Rhizobium rhizoryzae: one gene and its partner. The protein of the gene in region 2 interacts with the protein of the main gene of each other region in a pairwise test. Links are inferred from orthologs where the notes say so. Each region holds a gene or a part of one and is shown on either strand. Other genes may lie near its edges. The genes, in order: G6N80_RS09160 and G6N80_RS12015.

The links.
Region 1: the proteins of G6N80_RS12015 (region 2) and G6N80_RS09160 interact in binary tests that used the Escherichia coli proteins (3 or more experiments, as listed by UniProt). The link is inferred for Rhizobium rhizoryzae from one-to-one orthologs.

What each region holds. Positions count from the first base shown.
Region 1 is NZ_CP049250.1:607,966-619,393, reverse strand. Bases 244-3,639 are described here. They hold G6N80_RS09160 ([protein-PII] uridylyltransferase), read left to right. Parts: upstream 244-598; coding sequence 599-3,439; downstream 3,440-3,639. Other genes in these bases: murJ (murein biosynthesis integral membrane protein MurJ), read left to right, coding at 3,436-3,639; G6N80_RS09165 (helix-turn-helix domain-containing protein), read left to right, coding at 244-429. In the rest of the region: more of G6N80_RS09165, read left to right, coding at 1-243; more of murJ, read left to right, coding at 3,640-5,031; G6N80_RS09150 (YcbK family protein), read right to left, coding at 5,022-5,456; trpS (tryptophan--tRNA ligase), read left to right, coding at 5,829-6,893; G6N80_RS09140 (universal stress protein), read left to right, coding at 7,012-7,503; G6N80_RS09135 (NifU family protein), read left to right, coding at 7,616-8,182; tRNA (adenosine(37)-N6)-threonylcarbamoyltransferase complex dimerization subunit type 1 TsaB, read left to right, coding at 8,189-8,848; G6N80_RS09125 (GNAT family N-acetyltransferase), read left to right, coding at 8,858-9,352; G6N80_RS09120 (Fur family transcriptional regulator), read left to right, coding at 9,392-9,820; olsA (lyso-ornithine lipid O-acyltransferase), read left to right, coding at 9,817-10,611; tRNA (N6-isopentenyl adenosine(37)-C2)-methylthiotransferase MiaB, read left to right, coding at 10,656-11,428.
Region 2 is NZ_CP049250.1:1,227,990-1,238,888, reverse strand. What follows is about bases 3,913-6,779. They hold G6N80_RS12015 (P-II family nitrogen regulator), read right to left. Parts: upstream 5,588-6,779; coding sequence 5,237-5,587; downstream 3,913-5,236. Other genes in these bases: G6N80_RS12005 (ubiquinone biosynthesis hydroxylase), read left to right, coding at 6,771-6,779; tesB (acyl-CoA thioesterase II), read right to left, coding at 5,800-6,684; G6N80_RS12020 (ammonium transporter), read right to left, coding at 3,913-5,207. Also shown: G6N80_RS12030 (outer membrane lipoprotein carrier protein LolA), read right to left, coding at 48-644; G6N80_RS12025 (FtsK/SpoIIIE family DNA translocase), read right to left, coding at 864-3,512; more of G6N80_RS12020, read right to left, coding at 3,783-3,912; more of G6N80_RS12005, read left to right, coding at 6,780-7,985; G6N80_RS12000 (Trm112 family protein), read right to left, coding at 8,001-8,189; G6N80_RS11995 (LON peptidase substrate-binding domain-containing protein), read right to left, coding at 8,206-8,868; trxA (thioredoxin), read right to left, coding at 8,962-9,945; G6N80_RS11985 (prolyl-tRNA synthetase associated domain-containing protein), read right to left, coding at 10,001-10,525. UniProt on the Escherichia coli protein: Involved in the regulation of nitrogen metabolism. Regulates the activity of its targets by protein-protein interaction in response to the nitrogen status of the cell.

The DNA of each region.
Region 1 (11,428 bases), 620 kb from region 2 along the record:
GTCTACGGTTTCGCGCCGCAGGCCTTTGGCCGGGATCGGCCGGCACTCGAACCGGAAAAGACGGTGCCTTCCGCTGACGATCAGGCTCTTCTGATCCGTATCCAGGAGGCGCTGGATGCCAAGGATCTCTACCGGCAGGAGGACTTAAGCCTTGCCAAGCTGGCGCGCCGGGTGGGTGCCCCTGCAAGGGATGTCTCTGCAGCAATCAACCGTGCAACGGGTCTCAACGTATCGCAATTCGTCAACAATCGCCGGATACGCGAAGTGTGCCGTTTGCTGGAAGAGACGGATCAGCCCTTGACGACGATGATGCTCGATGCCGGTTTCGCGACGAAGTCCAACTTCAATCGCGAGTTTCGCCGGGTAACGGGAATGAGCCCCAGCGAGTGGCGCTCGAAGCTTCGTGCTTCGTTAATCAGTAAGACATGAGAAACCAAGGATTGGAAAATCGGTCCGGATATGAAATCTATCCGCAGAACTGAAACGCTCTGGCAACACTGCGGCACCACTGTGCCGCAATGAGGCGTTACGTCTCAATGCGGTATCGACACGATGCGATTGAGGCTGTAGCGCAGGGTGCGGCACCCGGCGGGATAACATGGCAAGACACGAGATAGAATTTTCCGGACTTCTGGATGTGGCTCAACTGAGAAAGGACTGCGAGGCGGTTCTGGAACGAGGGGCCGACAAGATCCTGGAAATGCGAGCAGCCTTGCTGCCCATTTTTCGCAAGGCGAGCAATGAAAGCCGTGACCGGGCCAGAGAGCTTCTGGCCGAGGATGGCAGCGGCCTGAATTGCGCAGAGCGTATTTCCTACGTTCAGGATCAATTGATCACCATTATCTTCGAAACGGTAACCGCCAAGCTTTACCCGACAGCTGCGGCGCAGGTTTCAGTGACTGCCGTAGGGGGCTATGGCCGCGGCACGCTGGCGCCAGGGTCTGATATCGATCTGCTCTTTTTGTTGCCCGCCAAGAACACAGACGAAATGCGAAAGGCGATCGAGTTTCTTCTCTACGTTCTGTGGGATCTCGGTTTCAAGGTAGGCCACGCCACCCGCACCGTCGATGAATGCATCGCACTGTCCAAGCAGGACATGACGATCCGCACCGCAGTGCTGGAGATGCGGTTCATCTGCGGTCGCAAGCTTCTGTCGGATGAACTGCAGTATCGCTTCGATAGCGAAATCGTCAGTCACGGCGCTGAAGACTTCATCGCGGCAAAGCTTGGCGAGCGCGACCAGCGGCACCAGAAGGCTGGCGATACGCGCTATCTGGTCGAACCCAACGTCAAGGAAGGCAAGGGCGGACTTCGCGATATCCAGACCCTCTTCTGGATTACCAAGTATCATTACCGTGTTCGGGATACCGCCCAGCTTGTGAAGCTCGGTGTCCTGTCTCGCCGTGAATGGCGTCTCTTCCAGAAGGCGGAAGATTTTCTCTGGGCCGTACGCTGCCAGATGCATTTCGTAACCGGAAAGGCGGAGGAGCGGCTTTCCTTCGATATCCAGCGCGAGATCGCCGCTAATCTGGGCTATAACAATAGACCAAACCTCTCTGCCGTCGAACGCTTCATGAAGCACTACTTCCTTGTCACCAAGGATGTGGGGGATCTGACGCGAATCCTCTGTGCCGCGCTTGAGGAAGAGCAGGCAAAACCTGCTCCCGGCATTACGGGCGTGATCGGGCGTTTCCGCCGTCGCGTGCGCAGGCTCCCCGGAAGCTCGGAGTTCGTTGAAGATCGTGGACGCATCGCCCTGGCAGATCCCGAGGTCTTCAAGCGGGATCCGGTCAGCATCATCCGTCTGTTTCATGTGGCCGATCTCCATGGCCTTGAATATCATCCGGACGCGCTTCAGGCGATTACACGCAGCCTGCATCTCATAGACGACAAATTGCGTGAGGATGCCGAAGCCAACCGGCTGTTCCTCTCGATCCTCACATCACGGCTTGAACCGGCTTTGACGCTCAGGCGCATGAACGAAGCTGGTGTTCTGGGGCGCTTCATCCCGGAATTCGGCAAGATCGTCGCGATGATGCAGTTCAGCATGTATCACCACTACACGGTGGACGAGCACCTGATCCGCGCTGTCGAAGCCCTTTCCGATATCGACAAGGGTCGCTTTGCGGATGAGCATCCGCTCGCCAACAAGCTGATGCCCTCGATCGAGGAACGCGAAGCGCTTTATGTAGCCGTGCTTCTGCATGACATCGCCAAGGGGCGGCAGGAAGATCATTCGATTGCCGGTGCGCGTGTTGCCCGCAAACTGGGTCCCCGTTTCGGCTTGAAGCCGAAGCAGGTCGAACTGGTTGCCTGGCTCATCGACCAGCATCTTCTGATGTCCATGGTAGCCCAGACCCGGGACCTCCATGATCGCAAGACCGTGACGGACTTTGCCGACAAGGTGCAATCGCTTGACCGGCTGAAGGCGCTGCTGGTCCTGACGATCTGTGACATCCGCGCGGTCGGTCCGGGTGTTTGGAACGGCTGGAAAGGCCAGTTGCTGCGCACGCTGTATTACGAAACGGAGCTCCTCCTGTCCGGCGGCTTCTCCGAGGTCTCCCGCAAGGAACGCGCCAAGGCTGCCGAAGAAGCGCTGGCCAATGCACTGGATTCCTGGAGCCAGAAGGACCGCAAGACCTATTCCAAGCTCCATTACCAGCCCTACCTCCTGTCTGTCGCGCTCGAAGACCAGTTGCGGCATGCGCAGTTCATCCGCGATGCGGACAAGGGCGGGCAGGCGCTGGCAACCATGGTGCGCACCGATAGCTTCCGGGCCATCACGGAAATCACGGTCCTGGCGCCTGACCATCCACGCCTCTTGTCGATCATCGCAGGCGCCTGCGCCGCGGCGGGGTCCAACATTGCGGATGCGCAGATCTACACGACAACCGATGGCCGCGCCCTGGATACCATTCTCATCAACCGCGAATTCCCCGATGATGAGGACGAACTTCGCCGCGCCAAGACCGTCTGCCGGATGATTGAGGACGTTTTGTCTGGCAAGAAGCGCCTGCCGGAAGTGATTGCAACACGGGCCAAGGCCAAGAAGAAAAACAAGACGTTTACCGTTCATCCGTCTGTGACGATTTCCAACACGCTGTCGAACAAGTTTACGGTGATCGAAGTGGAGGGGCTGGATCGGACGGGTCTCCTTGCCGATATCACCGTCGTGCTTGCGGATCTGTCGCTCGACATCCATTCGGCGCGCATCACCACGTTCGGCGAGAAGGTCATCGATACCTTCTATGTAACCGATCTCGTTGGGTCGAAAATCACCAATGAAAATCGGCAGGGCACCATCGTCCAGCGCCTGAAGACGGTTCTGAGCGAGCAGGAAGACGAGCTTCGCCGCGGAATGCCCTCCGGCATCATTGCACCGGATCCGGTCGCGGTGCGTGCAGGCAACCCGCCGCGCAAGACGCGGGCAGACGCATGAGCCTCGTCAAGAAGTTCGCGACGGTCGGCGGCGCAACGCTCGGCAGCCGCCTGTTCGGCTTTGCCCGTGAGACGCTGATGGCTGCGGCCCTCGGCACGGGCCCGATGGCGGACATCTTCTATGCGGCCTTCCGTTTTCCGAACCTGTTCCGTCGTCTGTTCGCGGAAGGCGCATTCAACGCCGCCTTCGTGCCGCTGTTCTCCAAGGAGATCGAGGCAAATGGCGTCGAGGGTGCCAAGCGCTTTTCGGAAGAAGTCTTCGGGGTTCTCTTCACGGCACTTCTCGTCATCACCATTGGCATGCAGCTTTCCATGCCGCTGCTGGTGCGCTGGATCATAGCACCCGGTTTTGCCGATGATCCCGAGAAGACGGCGATCACGGTGCGCATGGCGATCGTCATGTTCCCCTATCTCATGTGCATGTCGCTGACGGCCATGATGAGCGGCATGCTGAATTCGCTGCATCATTTCTTCGCGGCAGCCATTGCGCCGGTCTTCCTGAACGTCATCATGATCAGCGCGCTCTTGTATGCGCTGTGGACCGGTGCCGATCCGCTGACGACAGGCTGGTACCTGTCCTGGAGCGTGCTCGCGGCGGGGATCGTCCAGCTTGCCATAGTCTATTTCGGCGTGCGCCATGCGGGCATCCGCATCGGTTTCCGCCGACCGAAAATGACGCCGAACGTCAAGCGCTTGCTGGTCCTGGCCGTCCCGGCGGCGGTGACAGGCGGCATTACCCAGATCAACCAGATCATCGGGCAGGCCATAGCGTCCGGCAAGGAAGGCGCTATCGCGGCGCTCCAGTATGCCGACCGCATCTACCAGCTGCCGCTGGGTGTAGTGGGCGTGGCTGTCGGTGTCGTGCTTCTGCCGGAACTCGCGCGTGCCTTGAAGGGTGGGCACATGAAGGAGGCATCGAACATCCAGAACCGCTCTCTGGAATTCGTGCTGTTTCTGACGCTCCCCGCCGCTGCAGGTATCTGGATCCTGTCCGAAGCCATCATTCGCGTTCTCTATGAGCGTGGAGCCTTCAGCGCTGACAATACCGCTGTCGTTGCGTCTATCCTCGCCATTTACGGTGTTGGCCTGCCGGGCTTTGTGATGATCAAGGCGCTGCAGCCAGGCTTTTACGCACGCGAAGATACCAAGACGCCGATGCGTTTCACCATCGTCTCGGTCGTGGTCAACTCCGCGCTCGCCATAAGCCTGTTTCCGTTGATCGCGGAAAGGGGCATTGCGACGGCGGAAGCTGCTGCTGGCTGGATCAACACCTGCCTCTTGTTCTTCACGCTATGGAAACGTGGCGACCTGACCTGGGAATGGTCGTTTGCGCGACGAGTGCTGATGTTACTGATTGCGACCGCGTTCATGAGCGCGGGATTGATCTATGCCATGCCCTATGCTGCGCCTTGGCTGACACCGGGAAGCGGACTTCTGCATCAGCTCGGCGCACTGTTCGGTCTGATCGGATTGGCGATGGTGACCTATTTCGGCATCGCCTTCCTGATCGGCGGCGCCGATCTCGGCATGATCCGGCGAAATCTGAAGCGTGGAAAGCGGGCGCCTGCTCCCACAGCAGACGATCAGCAATAGACCCAGCGACGCTTTGGCCCGACATCGACGTGGATGATGCCATTGCAATAGCGCCCGATGCCGCCAATTCCGGGGGCTGTGCTGGCCGCAGCCACCACTTTGCGATCAGACACACCCGGAACCCGGATGTCGGCGGCGAGGCAATGGCTGTGCTGTGAGGCCCCGGCGCGGGGACGATGGCCTGACGTCACTACGGGCTTGCGACCCGTCTGCTGCGCAATATGAGCGAGGATCGCCTCCAGCTTTTCGGGAAAGCATCCTGTCCGGACGCTGACTCTTTGTACCGTATAGGCCGCGCTATAATCGTGCTTGAATAGATTGGCGCGGCGCTTCTTGACACCGTTGCTCTCTGTGGAGGCCTCTCCGGCAATGGCGGATGTGGCCGCGATGGCGAGACTAAGCCCGACACATAGAAGTAAACGCATTTGAACTCCGTAACTGTGCGGCCCTCGGACAGCCGCAAAAGAATGTGCGGAGCATTTCGTTTCTCAAAGTGACGTCAATAAGGACAAATTTGCTCAAATTAGAGAAGTCGCTGCCTTAATTGCTAAGATCCATTAACCATTGCGGAATTTATGACGTGCAAAGTAGTTCGACTGTGGACCGCCTGTGGAAATGCGTTTTGAAGGATCTGATCCAGCACGCATCGTGATGCCCTCTTGATCGGTTGCGAGCGTCGTGCTTCAAGCGCGGCTTGAAAACCCTGGCCGTCAGGGGCGGGACGCGGAAAGACTTCACCCTTTCCGATGCCTCGTTTCCGAAAGCCTGTGGCCCTCCACCAGCCTATCGAGGACGATATGAACAGCTTCAAGCCGCTTGTCTTTTCCGGCGTACAACCGACCGGAAACCTGCATCTCGGGAATTATCTTGGCGCCATCCGCAAATTCGTGGCGCTTCAGGAGAACAACGACTGCATCTATTGCGTCGTTGACCTCCACGCGATCACGGCGCAACTCGTGCATGAGGATCTGAAAGGACAGATCCGCTCGATTGCTGCCGCCTTCATCGCGTCCGGTATCGATCCGGTCAAGCATATCGTCTTCAATCAGTCGGCTGTGCCGCAGCATGCGGAACTGGCCTGGATCTTCAACTGCGTTGCGCGCATCGGCTGGATGAACCGCATGACGCAGTTCAAGGACAAGGCCGGCAAGGATCGTGAAAACGCATCCCTCGGCCTTCTCGCTTATCCGAGCCTGATGGCTGCCGATATTCTTGTCTATCGCGCGACCCACGTGCCGGTCGGAGACGACCAGAAGCAGCATCTGGAACTGGCGCGTGATATTGCGCAGAAGTTCAACATCGATTTCCAGGAGCGCATCCGCACCACAGGTCAGGGCGTGGACATGGTGGTCGGCGAAGAGCCGATCCATGGCTATTTCCCGCTGGTCGAGCCTTTGATCGATGGTCCGGCACCCCGCGTCATGAGCTTGCGCGATGGCACCAAGAAGATGTCCAAGTCCGACCCGTCCGATCTGTCTCGCATCAACTTGATGGATGATGCTGACGAAATTCTCAAGAAGATCCGCAAGGCAAAGACAGATCCCGACGGTCTGCCGTCGGAAGTCGAAGGGCTGGCCGGGCGTCCGGAAGCGGACAATCTGATCGGTATCTATGCCGCTCTTGCCGATAGGACGAAGGCCGATGTTCTGAAGGAATTCGGCGGTCAGCAATTCTCCGTTTTCAAACCCGCGCTGGCCGATCTGGCCGTTCAGGTTCTGGCACCGATCAGCGCCGAAATGCGCCGTCTGCTCGGGGATACCTCGCATATCGACGCAATCCTGAAGGATGGCGGTGAGCGCGCCCGCGCCCGAGCCGAAGCGGTGATGAACGACGTTTATGACATCGTCGGCTTCCTGCGCTGATAGAAAAGATCAGTTTCATGTGAGCCCGCTGGTGTCATGACCGGCGGGTTTTCATTTGGCAGTTTTCGTATAGATTCCGCAATCTCGATGGGATTGGTCGAGGTGACGGAGGGGAAGCATGGTTTCAAAGCGACTGTCACGGCTGGAGGGGCACCGGCGCAAGTTCATGGCCGTGATCGACGGTACGCCGGAATGCGAGCGCGCCGTGCACTATGCAGGCCGCCGCGCCCAGAATACCAATGGCTCTCTGGTCATGCTCTATGTGATCCCCGAGGGGGATTTTCAGCAATGGCTGGGTGTTGAGCAGATCATGCGTGCGGAGGCGCGTGAGGAGGCCGAGGCAGTCATGGCAAAGGTGGCGCAGAAAGTGCGCGAGACCATTGGCATCGATCCGGAAATCGTGATTCGCGAAGGAAATGCTGCTGAAGAGATCAATGCCGCGATCGAAGAAGACCGGGACATTGCCATTCTGGTTCTGGCTGCCGGTTCCGCAAAGGAAGGGCCGGGCCCACTGGTCGCCTCGCTTGCCGGCCGCACCGCCGCTTTTCCCATTCCGGTCACCGTTCTGCCGGATACACTCAGCGACGACGAAATCGACGCACTCTGCTGATCGCTCTTGACCCTCGTTGAGCAAAGGCGCACTTGAACATAAAGCTGAATGCGACTATCTTCTTTTGAAGAATTCTAAACTGGCGCTGCGAGAGCCGCCAAGGAGATGCGACATGTTCATCCAGACCGAAGCCACCCCGAACCCTGCAACGCTAAAGTTTCTGCCGGGCAAGGTCGTGATGGAAAAGGGCACCGCCGATTTCCGCTCGTCCGATGAAGCCCAGGCGTCACCGCTTGCAGCACGTCTGTTCAATATTCCGGGCGTCACAGGCGTCTATTTCGGCTACGATTTCGTGACCGTCACGAAGGAAGCGCAGGAGTGGCAGCATCTGAAGCCAGCAATCCTCGGCTCCATCATGGAACACTTCATGTCCGGTCAGCCGGTTATGGGTGGTTCTGCAAGCTTTGCGGAAGCAACCGATGAGGAAGGCGAGTTCTTCGATGCGGGCGATGAAACCATTGTCGCGACCATCAAGGAATTGCTCGAAACGCGTGTCCGTCCGGCTGTTGCTCAGGATGGTGGCGACATCACGTTCAAGGGCTTCCGCGAAGGAACAGTCTACCTGAACATGAAGGGCGCTTGCTCGGGTTGCCCGTCCTCGACGGCAACGCTGAAGCACGGTGTACAGAACCTGCTGCGCCATTTTGTGCCTGAAGTACAAGCAGTCGAAGCGCTCTGATCCTCCATGAAGGTTCTGGCAATCGATACGGCGGGGGTGGATTGCTCCGCCGCGGTTCTTGACGCCGCGTCCGGCCAGATGTTGTCGGTCGTAAGCGAGCGGATCGGCAAAGGGCATGCAGAACGGCTGATGGCCATGGTTGAAGAAGCTGTGGGTACTGCCGGTATTTCGCTGGGTAGCATCGAGCGGATCGGCGTAACGATTGGCCCAGGCTCCTTCACCGGAATTCGTGTCGGTGTTGCCGCTGCCCGGGGTTTCGGTCTGGCTCTTGGCGTCGATACGGTCGGCGTGTCGACGCTGCACACGCTCGCGCGAATGCATCTCAATGCAGATTCATCACTTCCCGTCATAGCCGCCATGGATGCCAAACGCGACGAGATCTATGCACAGGTCTTTGCGGTGGATGGAAAGCCGCTTAATCCACCGCAAAGCATTGATGTTGAGCAACTCCGACGTTGGGTTGCACATTTCGGAGCTAAAGTGACCGGCACCGCTTGCGCCTTGCTCGACGATGCGGACAAGACAGTCGAACCCGATCGGTTCGACATCGCCGTGGTCGCCCGGCTTGCTGCCTTGGCGGACGTGACTGTGGATTTGCCAAAACCTCTTTACCTGCGCGGGCCGGATGCTAAACCGCAGGATGGTTTTGCCCTACTTCGTGCCTGACGAGACTTCATGTTTGAGGACTACCTGACCTGGAAGCCGTTTTTCGACATCGTACCGATGCGCGATGCGGACGCGGCTGCCGTTTCGGAGATGCACGGGCAGCGCTTTGCTCGCCAGTGGAGTGAGCAGGAGGTTTTGAACCTTCTCGAACAGTCGGGTGTCTTCGGCTTTTGCGCCATTCAAACGAATGCTTTCTTCAGCAGGCCGTTGGGTGGCTTCGTGCTTGCCCGTGAGGCGGGCGGCGAATCGGAAATTCTCACGATTGCTGTTGGCGAAAAAGTCGGTCGCTCCGGGCTCGGCTGGCGGCTGATGCAGGCAGCGCTTCGCGATGCGGTGGAGCGCGGCGCCGAAGAGATGTTCCTGGAAGTCGAGGAGACCAACGACCCGGCTGTCGGGCTTTATCGCAGGCTTGGCTTCAAGCAGGTTGCCCGCAGACCTGCCTATTATGCGAGCGCCGATGGAACGCGTTCCGCGGCGCTTGTCATGAAGCGTGATCTTCGCTAGTCCCTTGGCGATGACGGGAACGCGCAAGGCCGTGACACGATGACCGATTTGACCAAATCGCTGGAAGAGCTTTGTGCTCAAAAGGGCATGCGCATGACCGAGCAGCGCCGGGTGATTGCGCGGACCCTGCAGGAATCCGATGATCATCCGGACGTCGAGGAACTGTATCGGCGCTCCAGCAAGATCGATCCGCGCATTTCGATTTCGACTGTCTATCGCACGGTCAAGCTGTTCGAGGATGCCGGGATCATCGAAAAGCATGATTTTCGCGATGGCCGCTCGCGTTACGAAACGGTGCCGGAAGAGCATCATGATCATATGATCGATGTGAAAACCGGCACGGTGATCGAGTTTCATTCCGCCGAAATCGAGGCGCTGCAGGAGCGCATTGCACGCGAGCATGGCTTCCGGCTCGTGGGCCATCGTCTGGAGCTTTATGGTATCCCGCTCGACAAGGACGACACGTGATCGCCTGGTTGCGAATCGTCGCGATTGTTTTCATCCTTGCAGTCGTCACACTCTGTCTGTTGCCGGTTCAACTGCTGGGGCTGAAGTTCGACTGGCGGCTGCGACGAACCCTGCCACGTTTCTGGCATCGGGTGGCCTGTCGGCTGCTGGGTCTCCATGTTCGCACTCACGGGAACCTGGAAGCTCGTCGCCCGCTGATGATCGCTGCAAACCATGCATCCTGGAAGGATATCCTCGTCCTCGGCTCCGTCGCAGACGTGGTCTACGTCGCCAAGGCGGAAGTCGCCAACTGGCCGGTCTTCGGCGTTCTGGCCAAGCTTCAGAAGACGATCTTCGTCGAGCGCGAACAGAAGCGCAAAGCCGGAGACCAAGTGAACGAGATTGCATCGCGGCTTGGCGGTGGCGAGATCGTCGTTCTCTTCCCTGAGGGGACGACATCGGATGGCAACCGTCTGCTTGATGTGAAGTCATCGCTTTTCGGCGCCGCCAGCGCCGCCGTGGCCTCCTCACCAGAGGGTGTGGTCTATGTGCAGCCGGTTTCCATTGCCTATACGGGCATCTACGGAATGCCGATGGGGCGATATTATCGACCGATCGCAGCCTGGCCCGGTGATATAGAGCTTACGCCCCACCTGATGGGCGTTCTGAAGGCCGAAGCGCTGGAAGTCGACGTGGATTTTGGTGAGGCTGTCGAGTTTCGCGCAGACACGAACCGCAAGGTTGCCGGCGCATCGGTGGTCTCGCGCCTGCGCACCATGCTCAATCAGCGCCTTTACCCGCGTTCTGGCTGAAAGAACCCTTCATTTCCGGGCGATCTTGCAGTAAAGAACCCGCCATGACCGACCAGACAGCTCTCATCCCGAACCCGGTGGCTCAGGCCGCTGACCGCACCAATGCACGTAAGGTGTTCATCAAGACCTACGGGTGTCAGATGAATGTCTACGATTCCGTGCGTATGGGCGACGCGCTTGCCAGCGAAGGCTATGTCACGACCGATACGGCTGAGGACGCTGACCTCGTACTGTTGAACACCTGTCATATCCGCGAAAAAGCGGCCGATAAGGTCTATTCCGCTCTGGGCCGTTTGCGCGATATGAAGAAAGAGCGCAATGCCGAGGGCAGGGAGTTGATGATTGGCGTCACGGGCTGCGTTGCGCAGGCGGAAGGCGAGGAAATTCTGCGCCGCTCCTCCGCTGTCGATGTCGTCATCGGTCCGCAGACCTATCACCGCCTGCCGCAAGCTCTGAAACGCGCGCGTCAGGGCGAACGTGTTGTCGATACAGACTACGCGGTCGAAGACAAGTTCGAACACCTGCCGGTGCCGGACAAAAAGGTGATCCGCTCGCGCGGTGTAACCTCCTTCCTGACGGTGCAGGAAGGATGCGACAAGTTCTGCACCTTCTGCGTCGTTCCCTACACCCGCGGTTCCGAGGTGTCCCGTCCACTGGCGCAGATACTCGATGAGGCAAACAAGCTCGTCGATGCGGGGGTCCGTGAGATCACGCTGCTGGGGCAGAACGTCAATGCGTGGCACGGAACCGGACTGGACGGTTCAAGCTGGGGGCTTGGCGATCTTCTCTATCGACTGGCAGAAATTCCGGGCCTTGC
Region 2 (10,899 bases):
GGGCAAGGGTACAGAAATTGCCATTTGCAGCCCGCCAGCGGGAATTCCTAGAGCTTGTGGACTTCATTATAGGGAATCGTGAACACCTTATCGTCGAAGCGAACGCCGTTCTGGACGTTATAGATCATGACGGAGGTATCCTTGCCCTGCACGTCGGTGATCGTCCATTGACGCAGGTCGAAAGTCTTCGGGTCGAACATCATGGTGATGGTCGAATCGCCGAACACGGTTTTGTTGCCCAGCACGATGGTGACGAGATCTGACTCCTGCTTGACGTTGCGCACCATCTGGTTTGACAGATCGATCTTGTTGGCCAGCAGCAGGCTGAGCGGCGTCTTGGAAAGCGGGTAGATGTCCCAGGTCTTGAGCTTCAGATTACCGATGACAACGTTGTCACCATCCGAGATCACGCGGATCGGAGACGGATCCTCGAAGTTGAAGCGCAGCTTGCCGGGACGTTCGATGAAGAATTTGCCGCCGGTCTGCTCGCCACGCGGACCGAACTGCACGAACTCACCCATCATGGTCTTCACCGATGAGAAGTGATCGGCAATCTTCTGCGCGGCTGCAGCACCCACGGCGTCCTGTGCCAGCGCTGGCAGACCCGCAAATGCGGTGACACCGAGGCTCGCCAGGCCGATCATGAGGTTGCGACGATCAAGAACTGCGGGGGACACACGGGTCGACATGTTTGTTATTCTCCTTCACCTGCCTTTTCGCCAACAAAGGCGGCGTCTCTATGACGCGACATAGCGATTGAACCTTGAGCCAGACCTGTTCCCCTCACATTTTCGAGCGGGAGCGGATACTGCCGAGCCACGGGAACGGCTGAACTTCATCCGGGTTCCCGGCGAAATCGAGGATTACCGATCGATGATATCGGCTTCCGTCGGCACGAGGATCTCGCGCTTGCCCGCATGATTGGCGGGCCCGATCAGGCCTTCGTTTTCCATTCGCTCGATCAGCGAGGCAGCCCGGTTATAACCGATGCCCAGTCTTCGCTGGATATAGGACGTGGAAGCCTTTCCATCGCGCAGGACGATAGCGACCGCCTGATCATAGGGATCATCGGAATCGGACAGGTTGCCGGTTCCGGCTGGACCGCCACCGCCCTCATCGTCCTCGTCATCATCCGCCGTAATGGCATCAAGATATTGCGGCGCGCCTTGTGTCTTGAGGTAGGAGACAATCTCTTCGACCTCCGTATCGGAAACAAAGGGGCCGTGAACGCGCTGGATCCGCCCGCCGCCCGCCATGTAGAGCATATCGCCCATGCCGAGCAGTTGTTCGGCACCCTGCTCGCCCAGAATGGTTCGGCTGTCGATCTTGGAGGTAACCTGGAAAGAGATGCGCGTCGGGAAGTTGGCCTTGATCGTGCCGGTAATGACATCGACCGACGGGCGCTGCGTTGCCATGATGACGTGGATGCCCGCCGCACGCGCCATCTGCGCCAGACGCTGGACTGCACCTTCGATGTCCTTGCCCGCCACCATCATCAGATCGGCCATTTCGTCTATGATGACGACGATATACGGCATGGGCTTCAGGTCGAATTCTTCCGTCTCATACATGGCCTCGCCCGTCTGGCGGTCGAAACCGGTCTGCACGGTACGGGTCAGCACTTCGCCCTTGGCAATGGCCTGCTCCACGCGGCTGTTGAAGCCATCGATGTTGCGAACACCGATCTTGGACATCTTCTTGTAGCGCTCTTCCATCTCGCGCACGGTCCATTTCAGCGCAACGACCGCCTTTTTCGGATCGGTGACGACCGGCGAGAGCAGATGCGGAATTCCGTCATAGACCGACAGTTCCAGCATCTTGGGATCGATCATGATCAGGCGACACTTCTCCGGCGAAAGGCGATAAAGCAGCGACAGGATCATGGTGTTGATGGCAACGGATTTACCAGAACCGGTGGTCCCCGCGACCAGAAGATGCGGCATCTTGGCAAGATCGGCGATGACGGGCTCGCCGCCGATGGTCTTGCCGAGCGCCATGGCGAGCTTCGCCTTACTGCTATCGAAATCCTGGCTGCCGATCAGTTCGCGCAGGAAAACCGTTTCACGCGTCTGGTTCGGCAATTCGATACCGATGGCATTGCGGCCCGGGACGACTGCGACGCGGGCAGCAATCGCGCTCATGGAGCGGGCAATGTCGTCAGCCAGGCCGATGACGCGGGAGGACTTGATGCCCGGAGCGGGCTCCAGCTCATACAGCGTCACCACAGGGCCGGGACGCACATGGATGATCTCGCCCTTGACGCCGAAATCCTCCAGCACACCTTCCAGCATGCGTGCATTCTGCTCCAGCGCATCGGCGGAAAGCGTGGCATCGCGCGCCACGTGGCGCGGCTCCGCCAGCAGATGAATGGATGGCAGCTCGAACCCTTCAGGATCGATGAACGAGCGCTGACCTTCCCGCAGAGAGCGGCTCGCTTGCCGGGGCTGGGGTGCAGCGGGTGTTACGCGGGCCGAAGCGCGAAGGCCACGCGGCGCATCGTCCTCATCATCAGAAAGGATACCGGACGGACGCATCGGCATATCGTCGTCCATGTCCTCATCATCATCCGCAGCAAGAGAGGGTGGAGAGAGACGCCGTCTGGCTGCCATGACGCCGGACATGGAATTGTCGAGCGACGGCTCCGTGCGTCCGCCTGCCCGAACCTTTGGCCGAACAGGCTCGTTCAGCGTACCGAACTCATCCTCGTTGAAATCATACGGTGCCTCGAAAGCATTGGATGTCGCTTTCGGCTTCAGGCGGAACAGGCGGCGCAAGCGCGCCTGCGTTGTGTACCACATATGTGCAAGAGCACCGAAGGCGACAAAATCGGTGAAGCGAAAGCCTTCATCTTCATCGCCGAAGTCCGCGGCTGTCGGCACGCGACGGCGCGGCTCCTCCGGCATGTCGTCTTCATCTTCTTCCTCGAACTGCAGTTCTTCATTGCCGATAAGGCTGGCTGCAAAAGCGAGAAAACCTGCCGTCGGCAGGATGAAAATGCTGCCCAGGATAATCGCGACCATGCCGGTCGGATAGGTACCGACGAACAATGCGGGAAAGCGCAGGATCATATCCCCGATCACCCCACCGATGCCATTTGGGATGGGCCAGGTCAGGGGAGCCGGAAAACATCCAAGCGTTGCCGCGCCCATGAAGGTGCCCACGGCCCAGGCGGCAAGGCGCGCCGGGATGCGCGTAATGGGACGCCCCACAATCAGAGCAAGCGCCCAGGCCAGCAAGGGCATCAGGGCCAGAAGGCTTGCAAGGCCCAGAAACTGCATCATCAGATCGGCAAAGGCAGCGCCGGGAAAACCCAGAATATTGGTCGGAACATTGTCCGTCGCATAGGAAAAGCTCGGATCGGCCACGTTCCACGTCGCCATGGCTGCGACCGCCAGCGCCAGCAGGATGAAGATCACAAAACCGCAAAGGGCCAGAATCTGCCTTACGAAAAACGCGACGAGCGCATGGCGTGTTGAATGGTGCGCCATAGCTGCTGAACTGCTTCTGCTCATCGTTTTTTGCCCGAACATCCCGTTGAAGAGAGTGGGAAACCTGGCACGTGGCGGAATTCACGCGCAAAGCGGCCCTGAGTGGGAAGGGTAGCCCCGTTTGGTTAACGGGACTTTAACCAAACCTGGAAGTCGAACATTCACCACCAATAAAAAAGCCCGGCCTTGGAAGGTCGGGCAAGGTGAGCGGTAAACCGCCATGGAAGGAGGTGGAGAACCGGCGGCAAAACCGCCGGTGCAATGCTTGGAAATGTTTCGCCCGATGCTCTGGGATCAGGAGTGATAGGCGGCTTCGCCATGCGAGGCGAGATCGAGACCTTCGCGCTCTGCTTCGACCGGAACACGCAGGCCGATGACGACGTCGACGATCTTGTACAGGATCGCCGAACCGATACCCGTCCAGAGAAGCGTTACCAGAACACCCTTCAACTGAGCGAACACCTGCGTTGCCGTGCCTGCGTAAGTGGCTGCGAAGTCAGCCGTGGAGTAATCCACAATGCCTGCGCCGCCGAGAGCCGGGTTGACGAAGACGCCGGTGAGCAGCGCGCCGATGATGCCGCCGACACCGTGGATGCCGAACACGTCAGCCGTGTCGTCGTAACCGAACTTGTTCTTCACCGTCGAGCAGAAGAAGTAGCAGATCGGCGAAACGGCGAGACCCATGACGATGGCGCCCATCGGACCAACGAAACCGGCAGCAGGCGTGATGACGACGAGACCGGCAACCGCACCGGAAACAGCACCGAGCATGGAAGCTTTGCCGCGGGTCATGGCTTCAACCAGCGACCAGGAGAGAAGAGCTGCCGCTGTCGCGACGAAGGTATTGATCATGGCAAGCGCCGCGTAGGCGTTGGATTCGAGGTTCGAACCGGCATTGAAGCCGAACCAGCCAACCCACAGAAGACCAGCGCCGATCAGCGTCATGGTCATCGAGTGCGGAGCCATCATGTCCTTGCCGTAGCCGATACGCTTGCCGATCATGATGCAGCCGACGAGACCTGCAATACCGGCATTGATGTGAACGACGGTGCCGCCCGCGAAGTCGATGGCACCGAAGCCATAGATCAGGCCGGTCGGGTCCGTGTAGGCGCTCGGACCACCCCAGAACCACACCATGTGGGCGATCGGGAAGTAGATGAAGGTCAACCACAGAGCCGTGAACAGGATGACGGCGGAGAACTTGATACGCTCTGCAAAGGCGCCGACGATCAGAGCTGGCGTGATGGCCGCAAACGTCATCTGGAAGCAGACGAACACCAGTTCCGGAATAGCGACACCCTTGGTGAAGCTTTCCGCCATCGTGGTGACATCAACGCCCTTGAGGAACATCTTGGAGAAGCCGCCAACGAAAGAGTTGAGGCCGCCACCATTGGTGAAGACGAGCGAATAGCCGTAGATGACCCAGATGATCATGGCGAGTGCCGTGATCGTCGTCACCTGCATGAGAACCGACAGCATGTTCTTTGCACGAACAAGACCGCCATAAAACAGACCGAGACCCGGCACGATCATCAACAGGACCAGCAGGGCCGACACCAGCATCCAGGTGGTATCACCCTTGTTGACCGTCATGGCAGGTGCCGCAGCGGCGGCAGCGGCCGGTGCCGCATCCTGGGCAAGCGCAACGACCGGCGCGAGAAGCGCAGCCGACGCAGCCCCGAGGCGCATGAGCGTGGTTTGGAACGTGTGGAACGACATGTATAAAAACTCCCCTGGATCAGCCGTGCTTAAAGCGCTTCTGTATTGGTTTCGCCGGTACGGATGCGCACGGCCTGCTCGATCGAGTAAACAAAGATCTTGCCGTCACCGATCTGGCCCGTCTTGGCGGCCGATGCGATGGCTTCCACCGCCTTGTCGACGACATCGGACGCGACCGCGATCTCGACTTTCAGCTTTGGCAGGAAGCTGACGGCATATTCGGTGCCACGATAGATTTCGGTATGTCCCTTCTGGCGCCCGTAACCCTTCACCTCGGTTACGGTCAGGCCCTGGATGCCGACAGCCGTGAGCGCTTCGCGCACCTCATCCAGCTTGAATGGCTTGATAATGGCCATCACGATTTTCATGTGGTTTCCCATCCTTTGTTAATCGGCGAGCAGCCGAACTCTCCTGGCCGCTGGCTGAAGCGTGAGCAGCGACTGACCTATTACATTCAAGGGCCGTGCCAGATTCTCGCCACAAAAATAAGTTATTGAATTATAAAGATAAGATCGTTTTCGAGGCAGCAAAATGCAAATGAGCGCCAAATAGGCGCTCATTTAATAGGCAAATTTTCAGCTTTGCATGAAATTTATTCAGTTGCTCGTTTCCGAATCAGACCTTCCTGCGCGACCGAGGCAATCAGCTCACCGGAACGGGTAAACAACTGCCCTCGCGTCATGCCACGCGCCCCGGATGAACTGGGGCTATCCTGCGTGTACAACAGCCAGTCATCGAGCTTCGAGGGTCGGTGGAACCACATGGCATGGTCGAGGCTGGCCGCCTGGATGGACGGATCGAAAATGGTTCTTCCATGCGGATAGAGCGAAGTATCGAGCAATGTCATATCCGAGAGATAGGCAAGAACTGCCGCCTGATAATGCCGGTCATCTGGCACTTCTCCCGTCGCCCGCACCCAGATGTGCTGCTCGGGCTTCAGCTTTTCCTGCGACACATAATGCACCAACGAAACGGGACGGATCTCCACCGGACGCTTGCGGCCCCAGTATTTTTTCACAGGCTCCGGCGCATGCGCCAGGAACATCTTCTGGAACTCATCTTCAGACATCAACTGCTCTGGCTGCTTCACGTCCGGAATGGTTGCCTGATGCTCGTAGCCGGGTTCTTCCAGCTGGAAGGACGCAGACATCGCGAATATGGCCTTGCCGTGCTGGATGCCGGTAACGCGCCGCGTGGTGAAGCTGCCGCCGTCGCGCAAGCGCTCGACCTGATAGACGATCGGCACCTTGGGATCGCCCGGCAGCAGAAAATAACCGTGCAGCGAATGAACCAGTCTGTCGGCAGTGACGGTACGCTGCGCCGCCATCAGGGCCTGGGCAATGACCTGCCCGCCAAAGACACGCTGCCAGCCGATCTGCGGGCTCTCGCCCCGAAACAGGTTTTCCTCCAGCCGCTCAAGGTCCAGTGTTTCGATCAACTGATCGATTGGGGATAGATGTTCGTTTGCCTGCGGCATTTTTAACTGTCTCCAGCGGTAGGAAGCGCGTGTTCGATGATCTATATACCCATCAGACCATTCTCAAGTGCGGCAGGAGCGAACCCATGCTGGATATGCTGATTGTTGGCGGCGGATATGTTGGCCTCTCGGTTGCTGTGGCCACGAAGCAGGCGGCGCCGCATCTCAGCGTCGAAGTGATCGAGGCCGCGCCGGAAAGCGTGTGGCAGAAGGACGAGCGCGCCTCTGCCATCATTGCCGCTGCAACCCGCATGCTGGAAGTGCTGGGCGTATGGGATGAAATTCTTCCCCACTCGCAACCCATCACCAGCATGATCGTCACCGATTCGCGCACGTCCGATCCCGTTCGTCCGGTCTTCCTGACCTTCGATGGCGAAGTGGAAGAAGGCCGACCCTTTGCCCATATGGTTCCCAACGTCGAAATGGTCCGCGCCCTTCGCGGCGCCTGTGAACGGCTCGGCATCACCATCCGTCACGGTGTGTCGGCCACGGGCTTTGCTGCGGGTCCGCATTCCGCAAACCTGACGCTTTCCAATGGCGAGGTTCTGGAAACCAAGCTGGTCGTGGCCTGCGATGGCGTACGCTCCAAGCTGCGCGACATGGCGGACATCAAGACCGTTCGATGGGATTACGGCCAATCCGGCATCGTGACCACTGTCGAGCATGAGCGCCCGCATAACGGCTGCGCAGAAGAACATTTCCTGCCCTCCGGCCCCTTCGCCATTCTGCCGCTCACCGGCAATCGCTCCTCGCTGGTGTGGACCGAGCGCACGGGCGACGCCGACCGCCTCGTTGCCTCCGACGACCTGATTTTCGAAGAAGAACTGCAGCGCCGCTTCGGCCACAAGCTGGGAGCAATCACGGTGGTGGGCGGACGCAAGGCTTTCCCGCTCGGCCTCACCCTGTCGCGCGCCTTCGTCGCGCCCCGCCTTGCATTGGCAGGGGACGCAGCCCATGGCATTCACCCGATTTCCGGACAGGGCCTGAACCTTGGGTTCAAGGATGTGGCCGCTCTTGCAGAAACGATCGTCGAGGCGGACCGCCTGGGCCTCGACATCGGCGCGGTGCATATCCTGGAGCGCTACCAGTCGTGGCGTCGTTTCGATACGTTCCGTATGGGCGTGACGACCGATGTGCTGAACCGCCTGTTCTCCAACGACATTGCGCCGATCCGCATTGCCCGCGATTTCGGTCTGGGCGTCGTCGAGCGGTTGCCGAAGCTGAAGTCCTATTTCATCGGGGAAGCGGCCGGCACCAAGGCTAAAAACAGCCCCCGCCTTCTGATGGGCGAAACAATCTGAATCCCACGAACCATTTCAGTCTTCGAGGCGACGAGCCTCGGAGACCAGCATGATGGGAATGCCGTCGCGGATGGGATAGGCGAGTTTTGCTGCCTCCGAGATAAGTTCGTTCGTCTCGCGATTATAGACGAGCCGCGACTTTCCAAGTGGACACACCAGAAGATCCAGCAGCTTCGGATCAACTTTCGCCAGTTTCTCATCCATCCTGACGACCTGCCAATTATTGAAGCGTTGTCTCGGAACCGCCGCTGGCGAGGAAGATCTCGGTTATGGCGATGAGCGTATCCGCCCTTGTCTTGAGGTCAGGCGCTTCGAGCAAAGCCTGTTTTTCGGCCGGACCGAAGGGCGACATCATGGACAGCGAATTTACCAGCGTCCTGTTACCGGCTCTCTCCACACTATCCCAATCAGCCTCAAGCTTGTTGGCATCAAGATAGGCCCGGAAAACGCGCAGGAGTTCCTGGCGATCAACGGTCGAATCATCTTCTTCAGAGGAGAGGTCGCTCATAAACGGCATGAAGCGCACGGTGCGATAAGGATGGCCTTCGCCAACCTCCTCCATCAAGCGGAAACGACACACACCACTCAGCGACGTGATGTAGCGACCGTCGCCCGTTTCTGCAAACGAGGTGATCCGCCCGATGCAACCCACAGAACTAAGCGCCGGGCGAATACCTTCGCCACCCTCGCCGAGAACCGGCTGGATCATGCCGATCAGGCGGTTACCCGCCAGTGCCGCATCGAACATGGCGAGATAGCGCGGCTCGAACACGTTGAGCGGCAATTGACCGCCGGGGAGCAAGAGCGCCCCTGTCAGCGGAAAGACCGGGATGGTCTCCGGCAGATCCTCGCGTTTGACGTATCTGGCGTTGCCGACATGCATGAGCCTATCTTCCTCCAGAACCGAATAAATTCCACACCCTATCTGGGGCGCCAAGCCTGCTTTCACAAGGCTTTGCACCGATATCGAAGCCGATCAGGAAAACAGGATAGACGAAAGCTTGCGCCGGGCCGCAATCGTCGCCGGATCCTTGACACCCCAAGCTTCGAAAAATTCCAGCAACTGGCGGCGCGCGCCATCATCATCGAAGGCTCGGTCCTTGCGCATGATGTAGAACAGGTGCTCGGCGGCTTCGTTGCGATCACCTTGGACGTTGAGGATCTTCGCAAGCTTCATGCGCGATTCGTGATGATCCGGATTGAGTGACAGCTCATGCTCCAGCGCCCGCGGATCACCCAGCTTCCGGGCTTCGGAAATCTGGTTGAGCTTCAGTGAAACGGCCTGTACCTCCGGCTGCTTGGAAATGTCTTCCGGCAGCGAATCCAGCATCTGCTGCGCCCGTTCCATCTGGCCAAGGTTGAGAAGGCACTCGATCATGCCGGCAACTGCCTTGCCGTTTTCCGGATCCGCCTGCAGAACCGCCGCGTAAAGCTGGGCCGCACCATCCGTATCGCCCGAGGCGAGAAGCCCCTTCGCCTCTTCGAGGACGGATTCGATTTCTGCAGCCTCATCCGCGCCGGCGGGACCGCCGATCTTGTCGATGAACTGACGGATCTGGCTTTCGGGAATGGCACCCATGAAGCCATCCATCGGACGACCGTTCACGAAGGCGATGACCGCCGGGATGGACTGAATGCCCAACTGACCGGGAATGGACGGGTGATCATCGATGTTGAGCTTGACCAGCTTGACCCGGCCCTGTGCTTCGTTGACCACCTTCTCGAGCGCAGGCGCGAGCTGCTTGCAAGGACCGCACCAAGGCGCCCAGAAATCAACCAGCACTGGCTGACGACGAGATTCTTCCAGCACGTCCTTGGTGAAGCCTGCCGTCGTCGTGTCCTTGACGAAGCCGCCGGCCGCAGAACCGGCAGGCGTTGCCGCCGGGGAAGATCCAAAACTCATCGTTCCGGTCATCTGGCTGCCATAGCCATTGCTATACGGATTGTTCGGACCGCTCATGAATGTCTCCCCAGACGGTAAGTGTCATGCGACTTGTGCTTGAACAGATCGTATGTCAGTCCGCGACTTTCAAGACAAGCGGATCGTGACCCGTTGCCTTCAAGAAGGAAATGAGGTCGTCCCGCCCGATCGAGGTCGTCGCGTCATTGCGCAGAGGGTGGCCGTTGATGATGTCGTACTGCATCAAGCCCTCATCCAGCACGAATGTGACCTTGTTTTGCGTATCGTTGATGGCGCCGAACACGGTGACCGATCCCGGCACCACGCCGAGATATTCCAGCATCTTTTCCGGGCTGCCGAAGGACACACGGCTGGAAGCGCCGATGATCTTGTGAATCTGCTTCAGATCCACCGTCGCACGCTCCTCCACGGTGACGACGAAGAACTGGTCCTTCTTGTCCTTCACGAACAGGTTCTTCGTATGACCTCCCGGAATCTCGTCCCTCAGACTTTCCGATTCGGCGACGGTGAAAACCGGCGGATGGTTCTTGGTGCTGTGCTGAATGCCAAGCTCATCCAGAAAGGCGAAAAGCTGTTCGGCGGTCTTGGGATGATCGGCGGTCGGGGAGGGCGTGGTCATGACAAATGCAATCCGAACTCATTCAAGGGTATCGTGGGCAGGAGGAACCTGCCGCTTTGCGCCGAACTATAGAACATCTCGTCCGCAACGCCATCAGCAGAAGCGTCATTCGACAGGCGCTATACCGGCAAAATAGCAGGAAGGAAGTTTACGATCTTCGAGAGCCGTCTCAGAGCGGCTAAACCTTGATTTGGTGACTTCATAAAAGCACCAGCCAGATTGATGCGAAAAATACTTATTATTTTCAATTACTTAAAAGAAAAAAACAAAAAATCGCACGACGATGTCATTTCCCTGTTGCATTCAAAAAGCAGTTGGGCCATATAGCCCTCGTCGCCGCAAGACAGCGACCAACGGCCTAGCGATCTACCCCA